Regions from separate parts of the Limnospira fusiformis SAG 85.79 genome, predicted to be linked through region 4. Evidence: riboswitches for the same ligand, from Rfam matches in the RefSeq annotation. Region 4 holds a riboswitch; each other region holds the start of a gene.
The links. Region 4 has a riboswitch for cobalamin ahead of cobG (precorrin-3B synthase). Riboswitches for the same ligand answer to the same signal wherever they lie in the genome.

Region 1: it holds a riboswitch for cobalamin, as region 4 does, so the genes downstream of both, HFV01_RS13325 (energy-coupling factor ABC transporter permease) here and cobG (precorrin-3B synthase) in region 4, are expected to answer to the same signal.
Region 2: it holds a riboswitch for cobalamin, as region 4 does, so the genes downstream of both, cobW (cobalamin biosynthesis protein CobW) here and cobG (precorrin-3B synthase) in region 4, are expected to answer to the same signal.
Region 3: it holds a riboswitch for cobalamin, as region 4 does, so the genes downstream of both, metE (5-methyltetrahydropteroyltriglutamate--homocysteine S-methyltransferase) here and cobG (precorrin-3B synthase) in region 4, are expected to answer to the same signal.

Annotation. Positions count from the first base shown of each region.
Region 1 is NZ_CP051185.1:2,817,363-2,819,563, forward strand. It holds gene cbiQ (cobalt ECF transporter T component CbiQ) at 1-188, opposite strand, end outside; gene HFV01_RS13320 (energy-coupling factor ABC transporter substrate-binding protein) at 189-497, opposite strand; gene HFV01_RS13325 (energy-coupling factor ABC transporter permease) at 506-1,261, opposite strand; cobalamin riboswitch at 1,282-1,442, opposite strand; gene HFV01_RS13330 (glycosyltransferase family 2 protein) at 1,486-2,201, opposite strand, start outside.
Region 2 is NZ_CP051185.1:1,761,139-1,763,339, reverse strand. It holds gene cobW (cobalamin biosynthesis protein CobW) at 206-1,258, opposite strand; cobalamin riboswitch at 1,401-1,546, opposite strand; gene HFV01_RS08295 (hypothetical protein) at 1,653-1,895, opposite strand; gene HFV01_RS08290 (CAB/ELIP/HLIP family chlorophyll-binding protein) at 1,944-2,153, opposite strand.
Region 3 is NZ_CP051185.1:65,550-67,750, forward strand. It holds gene metE (5-methyltetrahydropteroyltriglutamate--homocysteine S-methyltransferase) at 1-915, opposite strand, end outside; cobalamin riboswitch at 1,253-1,397, opposite strand; partial or broken gene HFV01_RS00340 (IS607 family transposase) at 1,626-2,201, shown strand, end outside; gene HFV01_RS00345 (RNA-guided endonuclease InsQ/TnpB family protein) at 2,194-2,201, shown strand, end outside.
Region 4 is NZ_CP051185.1:3,229,176-3,231,376, reverse strand. It holds gene cbiE (precorrin-6y C5,15-methyltransferase (decarboxylating) subunit CbiE) at 1-814, opposite strand, end outside; adenosylcobalamin-variant (AdoCbl-variant) riboswitch at 858-941, shown strand; gene cobG (precorrin-3B synthase) at 953-2,201, shown strand, end outside.

The DNA of each region.
Region 1 (2,201 bases), 410 kb from region 4:
TAAATTCCTAGGGGAATTTTAGCGTAAATCACGACCCAAATTGTCACCCAAATGGTGATCAATATTTGCAGGAGGGGGGGAGCCGCCAAACTGAGACAAAACAGGATGGCGGCAAAGGCTAACTTATGTTCTGAGGGTAAATACCTTAACCGATTGGTATAGGCGATCGCATCAATTTGATGGTACATTTAGGATGAGCGATTTTTGCCTTGTTTACGGCCTTTATATAAGCCAATCACATAGCCGACGATACCCGCACCAATAGCAGCTTGAGAAACAAATAACAGGCTCTCAATTTCGCCACTGGGAACTTCTAAGATAGGTTCAAACCAGGGTTGATAATTGGGTTGAATTTCGCCGATGAGATTTTCGGCTTGTTCATCGGCTCCCTCATAATCTCCTCGGATAAAAATTAGCGGCGTTACCGATAAAATAACGACAGCTAAAATCATCCACAAATTGCCATTTTTTACAGGTTTATCAGAAGTTGGTGTCATGATTTTACTTAGCTATTAGCTTTCCCAATTTTCAAGGTTTGCAGTTCTTCTGAGGCGTAGGACTCTAACCAATTCCAAACTACCAGCGTTAATAGTCCCTCACTAATTGATAGGGGAATTTGAGTGACTGCAAAAATCCCCGCAAATTTGATAAAGGAAGCCATAACCCCCCCAGAAGCAGCCGGAAAAGCTACGGCTAACTGTATGGAGGTAATTAAATAAGTGGCTAAACTTCCCAAGGCTGCTGCGAAGAAAATACCTAACTTTTGTTGGTTAAATTGGCAGAATAGTTGATAAATGCCATAGGCAACCCAAGGGCCGACAATCGCCATAGAAAATACATTAGCTCCCAAGGTAGTTAAACCGCCGTGAGCGAGTAATACGGCTTGGAAAAGTAGGACTAAACTGCCTAAAACTGTCATCACTGACGGTCCGAATAAAACCACTCCTAATCCGGTTCCGGTGGGGTGAGAACAACTCCCTGTAACTGAGGGGATTTTTAGAGCTGACAGGACAAACGTAAAGGCTCCTGCTAGGGCAATTAATAGCTTTAGTTCGGGGTTGTTTCGGGTAATTTTGGTGAGTTTTTGAAAACCAATAACCCAGAAAGGGATGATTAACACCCACCAAAAAATTGACCAGGTAATAGGTAAAAAACCTTCCATAATGTGCATTGCTTGAGCTGGAGTGGCTGCACCTATTACCAAATAAAATGTTAACCCAATCATGGCGATTAGGTGTATCATTCGATGATTTTTGCTCATCTGTACCTCGCAGATTTGTGAGTGAGAAATAACTATAGGCGGGCATCCTGACTCACAGATGGGGTGGACAAATTAGCCGGAAATCTGATTACAGTTGCGGGACAGCGCCGGATTTACACCGAACTTTCCCCATTACTCCTAGTGGCTGTTCCCCACTAGAACCTATAGTTGGCGCTATTGTATCATGTGTAGGTCAACAGTGAACCAAGCTGGCAAATATTTAATTAAGTTTGCTCTCGCCTGGCCCAATATTGTTGGACGGCTTGGACGTTATACCAATTTAAAAAAATCCGAGAAATTTCTAAGGCTAATTGAGGCTGACCACGATTAATTAACCACTGTAAAAAATGCGCCATGGTCCTTTCATTGAGTTGACCTCTTAGGGATAAAATGCCCCAGAGTATCCGATGCAAAATGGTCATTTGAATCATCATTTTGACTGACCAGGTAGGATGTTTTTGATAGAAAACTACCCCCATTCTGCCTCTTTGTTTTTCTTTTTCAATTAGGGCGGGTATTTGGTCTAAGTTAAAGGGGGGATGCCAATGATATCCGACGGCGGCGGGGCATTTGATTAATTTTAAGCCTAATTTTTTTAGCCTAACTCCTAGTTCCAGGTCTTCCCAACCATAAAGCTGAAATTTAGGGTCAAATAATCCGGCTTCGATTAGCCAATGGCGGGCGATCGCCACATTTCCGGTGGCAAAATAAGCGGCAGAAAAATCGGTGATTTTATAGGGTTCTGTGGTGGGATTTTCAAAATTGCAGGTATTCACAACTCGACCATAGGTAAAGATGCGATCGCTTTTTTGAGAGTTGGCAATTAAGGCGGTAGCGTGAGCGGCAAGAAAGCTATCAGTTACCACCAAATCACTATCGATAAAAACAATCAGATCTCCCCTCGCCTGTTCAACTCCCAAATTTCGCGCCGCCGCTGGTC
Region 2 (2,201 bases), 1.5 Mb from region 4:
AACCTATCATGACTTAGAGAGTGAACTAGATGGGGAATACCTGGGGGACGCAATATGGTATTAGGAGGAGAAGGTGGGATGGAGACGAGACGGAAAGTAGCGTAAAGTGTGGTTGTATTGGGGCTATTTTGGCGACGCTGTGAATTTTACTACTGTTTAAATAAGGACGATCGCATTATTAAAATCACCAAAATTGATAAGATTTCTACCTGTTTAACGCCATGGTTTCTGACTGCAAAGAAGTGGCTATTTGTTCTTGATTAAGACTACGACCAATAAACACCAGTTGAGTTTGGCGAGGTTCGTCGGCTTTCCAGGGGCGATCGAAGAAGGTATCAAATCGGTTTCCGACTCCTTGAACTACCATCCGCATGGGTTTATTTGCTACGGCTATAAAACCTTTGATGCGGTAGATTTCCCACTGCTGGGCGATCGCTTTTAATTGATTAACTAAACTGGCGGAGTCCTTAACTGGATCTAAGACTAAATGCACAGCATTGATATCATCATCGTGTTCGTGTTCTTCTTCCTGGTCATGGTGACTAGGGCGACTGTCCAGATGGTCTTCTACCGCTGCATTAAAGCCTAATAATATGTCAGCCGAAATTTTACCTTGCTGACAGGAAACCGTCTGCACTCCTGGGGTTAACTCCTGTTTTAGCCATTGTTGAACCCGCTGCTGAGACTCTTCATCAATGCGATCGCCTTTCGTCAAAAGTACCAAATCAGCACAAGCTAACTGGTCTTCAAATAACTCCTCGATTGGTGTTTCATGTTCCAAAGTTTCATCCGCTTGACGCTGCTTTTCTAAAGCCTCTAAATCTCCCACCAGTTGACCATTGGCTAGGGCTTCACTATCAACTACCGTAATCACACCATCTACCGTCGCTTTCGTGCGAATTTCCGGCCATCGGAAGGCTTGAACCAGTGGCTTTGGTAAAGCCAAACCAGAGGTTTCTATTAATATCGAATCAATCGCATCTTGGCGTTTAAGTAGTTCTTGCATAGTCGGCAAAAACTCTTCCTGGACGGTGCAACACAGACAACCATTCGCTAATTCGATGATATTAGTTTCCGTTTCTTCTTCGTCACAAACTTGGCAAGATTTGAGGATTTCGCCATCAATACCTACTTCGCCAAATTCATTGACTAATACCGCGATCCGACGACCTTGGTTATTTTGCAGTAAATGGCGGATCAGGGTGGTTTTTCCAGCCCCTAAAAATCCGGTGATAATGGTTACAGGAATTTTATGCACGGTTTTTTGACTCCTCCGAAATTATAGCGATTTGCTATCTATAAATGTTGAGATTTTCCTAGAGTTTAGATGGGCGATCGCTATGATATTTAGATTGTGAAAATACTAAATCAACCATCATCCATACCTCGCAGATGAATCAACAATAGGTTACTTATCGGCGGGCATTCTGACTGAGAGACTAACAGAGTCCCATCACAGTCGCGGGACAGCGCCGGACTTACACCGGACTTTCCCCCTTTCCTCTAAAGGCTGATTTCCCTTAGAACCGATATCGGGAATATCTTATCACAGGTTGGGCGAATTCGGGGAAAAACCAAAAAAGTCCCTGCTTATTTCTAAACAGGGACGGTTTGTTATTAGTGAATAGGGAGAGATAGGTAAATTTGATGACTTAGACTAAGTTAGTGAAAATCAAAGCCCCAATAGCGCCACTAACGGCGATCGCCATCAGTAAATTTGTAAAAAACCTGCCGTATTCTGCATTATAACCAAGGGCTTTGTCTTCCTGACCACCTGTGAAGAATAAAGACCAGGCTTGGTTAGCTGTAATTACTTCTGAGGTACTGTTAAAGTCCGGTCGAAAGATTACAGGTCCGATTAAGTATTTGTTAGGAAAGTTAAAATCTGTTTTCATACAAGTCTCCGAAATGCTACTGAATTATAGGTTGACAAAATCTGGGTTTTACAGGCTAGTTAACCAGCCAATTACACCATGTCCGGTTAATGCTTCTAAGGCTAGGGCGGATATAAACCCGATCATAGCTAGTCGTCCGTTGAGTTTCTCTGCGTATTTGTTGAAACCGAATTGTTGCGATTCCTCTACATATACTTGGGGTTCGATCGCGTAAACATTTGCGCGTCCACCTTCTTCCATAATTTGTCCACGAACCATAGTATTTTTGCCTCTCTGACTTCTTGTAAACAAATGTAACACACTGCA
Region 3 (2,201 bases), 3.2 Mb from region 4:
TGACAAAACGGAGTCCGGGCGAATTTTCCATACATTGCGGGCATCGACAATTCCCGCCCCCAACTCTTTATCGTCGGGGAAACCATACTGTTGCAGTAACTCTAGGTTACGCCCACGGGTGAAGTCTAAACTAATGCCAGCGACGGGTAATTCCATCACCCAGGGGTAATTGTCTCCCAAGTCATCAAAGTAGGTGACCAGGTGAATGGGTAAGCCGACTTGGCTGAGAGATTGATAAGTTGATTGATAGAGTTGTTTAAAGTTGGCAGCATCTCCGAAGACTAAAGCAGGTTCATGGATTTGGACTTCAGCGACACCCATTTTTTGGAGTTCCTGGAGAAGCAGGAGATAGCGATCGCCTAGTTGTTTTCCCGCTTGGTCTTGATTCATCTCCAAACGACTCAGCCGCAGCAAAGTCACCGGACCCAAAACAATGGGAACAGCGCGATCGCCTAATAAGGTTTGAGCGCGATGCACGGTTTGCAGGAAATCGCTAAAGTCGGCTGGCTGTAATGTTTCGGGAATTTCTGGGACGAGGTAGTGATAGTTGGTGTCGAACCATTTGGTCATTTCCAGGGCGGCAATGCCATCCTTACCCCGCGCCATGGCAAAATAACGGTCGAGTCCGCTAAAGGATGCAAACCGTTCGGGAATGATGCCTAAGCGGATGCTCCAGTCTAAAACGTGATCGTAGAGGCTCATGTCGCCAATACCAATGCGATCGATGCCTGCTTGTCGTTGAGTTTCCCAGTTTTTGAACTCAACTTCATTCCGAGTCTGGATGAGGGTTTCTGCGTCCGATTTACCCCGCCAAAAGGCTTCTAATGCCTTTTTTAACTCGCGACTTTTACCAATACGAGGATAGCCGATAGTCGCGGTTTCCAGACGGGTTTGAGTGTATGTTTCCAAGGTCATAAATTGTCGCGTCCTAACGCTGAAAATAGTCATAGAAATCTAGTCCATCCCCGCGACAAACCAGCGGAGTGAACAATTCAAAGCAGCAGAATATCTGCCCAATTGAGTTAAGCAATACTCAGACCAGACTGATTCAAATCACCGTTAGCATGAGTGACCATCTGCCAGTCAATGTCTACATAAGGCTAGTTTTCTCAAAATGGCAATTTCAAATCAGGGCGCTACCCATGCAACGCCAGGGGAGTCGTCCTAAAAAATGAAGGCAATATTAATTGTGAAAAAGCTAAACGAACCATCATCCGTACCTCGCAGACGAAAAATAACAGTTTGGTGCATCTCCAGAGGAGACAGTTCGGCGGGCATTCTGACTTAGAGAGTTGTGTCTCTCCTCACAGCTGCGGGACAGCGCCGGATTTACGCCGGACTTTCCCCCTTACGTCTGATGGCTGCTCCCCATCAGAACCGACAATATTTAAGCATGATAACACACAAAGCGGAGATTTGACGAAATCATGGCAAAGTTACTGTAAACTGGGGGAACAACGATAGATGTCAGCAACCCGGTTTCTAGGGCTTAGGGTTTCACCAAGCGGCCAAGCCGCCCAAAGTCCATGGGAGAGCCACGGCACGAGAGCATGATTTAATCACAAATTCGGTTAATATTTTAGGGCAATACGGTATAATAAGCGAGAAGGGTTGAGGATAAACCTATTGCCAGATATGTCAAACCCAAGGAAGCGGCCCAAATCCTTCGAGTCCATGAAAGAACACTCCGCAGATGGGACGACAATGGCTCAATCGACACCATCAGAACCCCCGCTGGGCAACGACGATACAACGTTGAGTGATATACTGCCAAATCAGGCAGTGACAAACGCAAAGTCGTTATCTATGCCAGAGTTAGTAGCCGCGCCCAGCAGTCCGACCTCAACCGACAGGTGGCCGCACTGTCCAACCTCTACCCCGAAGCAGAAGTCGTCTCAGAAATCGGAGGCGGGCTCAACTTCAAGGGAAAGAAAATGCTGGCCTTACTGGGACATCATTTGTCAGGAGATGTCCGCATGGTTGTCGTTGCCCACAAAGACCGATTGGCAATATGGGGATTTGACTGGTTTCGATGGCTCTGTGAGTAAAACAGGTGCTCACTCATGGTTCTCAACCAGACAAGTCTCAGTCCAGAACCAGAAATGGTTGAGGACATCCTCGCCCTCCTCCACTGCTTTAGCTCCAGATTATACGGACGGAGTAAATACAAAACTCAGGTCAAAGAAGATCCGGATTTACCC
Region 4 (2,201 bases):
TACCAATGGACCCACAACCTGCACCGACATCCCATAAAAGTTGTCCCGGTAGGGGAGATAATCGACTGAGAGTAATCGCTCGGACCTCCTGTTTAGTTAACTGTCCGTCGTGGTGGTAGGCGCTGTCAGGAAGTCCCGGGAAACTAGGGGAAAAGTTAACGGGATTAGAACTAATACACTCTACGGCGATCGCATTTAAATCAGCCACTTCGTCAACATCCCAAGAGGAAGCGATACCCGAAATTTGTCTCTCTTTTTTGCCTCCCAAATGTTCCAACACCACGATTAAACTATCACCAAATCCTTGATGTGTTAGGAGTTCAGCCACGGCGGCGGGAGTGCGACGATTAGCACTTAAAATTAACAGATGCGCACCCCCATAAATTACCCGATTTAATAAAGCCAGGGGACGACCACATAAACTCAGGGTTTCTACATCGGTTACAGACCAACCCAAACGACTACAAATTAGGCTAAATGTAGAGGGAGAAGGAATTATAGTAATTTCCTCAAGGGGTAGGCGACGGGTAAGGGTAACGCCAATACCATACCACATCGGATCGCCACTAGCTAAAACACAGACGGGTTGACCACGGCGGCGGATAATTTCTGCGATCGACTCATCCAGAGGAGAAGTCCAGAGGAGTTTTTCTCGTTTATCCTCCGGGGGTAACATTGCTAAATGACGTTGACCACCGACAACTACTGAAGCCATAGATAAAAGCGATCGCGCCGTGGCGCTTAACCCTTCTAACCCATCTTCCCCAATTCCTACAATTGATAACCATTTGTGGGAAAAATCCCTGCTGACCATGATTTATAGTTAAAATACCAGTATTCATGATATAGTATTTGGGCTTGTAGTTGGGAAAGTTCGGTGAGATTCCGACACTGTGCCGCAACTGTAATACAATTTTCTGAGTCAGAATGCCAACTACAAGTTATTGATGAGTTGTCAAAATCAGCTAATTTTGCGGCTCATTCTCTGCGTCGCATGGAGAAACAAATCACCATGAATTGGTTAGTTAAAGCAAATGTTTGTCCGGGTCTATTTTATGGAACCCACGCCCAGGATGGTTTTTTAATCCGCATTCGGACTCCGGGCGGATTAATTAATAGTAAACAGGGTAAATTATTGGGTTATTTATTAACGGAGTGGGGAGGGACGCTACAAGTAACTAATCGCGCTAATTTACAAATTCGGGGAGTGCAAAAACCACCAACTAGCGCCGTTTTTGAGATGCTGCAAAAATTAAATTTAGCTGCTCAAAATCCCCACATAGACCACCTACGCAATATTATGGGTAGTCCGACGGCGGGAATTGATAGCCAGGAGTTAATTGATACTAGTCCCCTGATTAAAGCCCTGGATAATCTGATTCAAAATCACCCGTTAATTGGCGAACTTAGTCCTAAGTTTAGCATCGGAGTTGATGGGGGGGGGACTGTGGGAATTGGTATCCGTTCTCCGGTGGCTTGGGAACATCGATATAATGAGATTCAGCTTAATGCGATCTCGGTAGATGATGGGAATAATAGCATTAATTTTCAGTTGGCGATCGCCGGAGATAAAAAGCTATATAATACCCAACTTGTCATCACGCCAGAACAATGTTTATCTGTAGTCGCTACCCTTATTAATGTCTATGGGGAGTATGTCCGAAACAACCCCTTAGATACCGGGAAAAAGCCTCGGATGAAACAGCTAATTGACCATCTAGGATTAGATACATATATCCAGCAAGTCAACAGCCAACTAACCCAGCCCTTGCCGATATTGTCCGCTGAACCTACCCCCAGCCAACCCTATCATCATTTAGGAATTTATCCCCAAAAAAACGCCGAATTGTGTTATATTGGGATATCATTACACCTAGGACAAATTAATGCACAACAATGGTTAGGATTAGTAGAACTTTCAGAAACCTTTGGTAATGCCGAGTTAAGATTAACCCCTTGGCAAACAATTATAATGCCAGATATTCCCCATCAACAAATCAGCCAATTATTGCCGAAACTATCTTTATTAGGCTTCGCGGAAATTGAGTCAAATCAAGTGGCGATCGCTGCTTGTGGTGGTAAGCCTGGCTGTGCCGCATCACTTACCCACACTCAAACTCACGCTTCCCAATTAGCAGAATATCTCCACCAGCGATTAAATTTAGATACTCCTATTAATATTCATGTAACTGGTTGCCCTA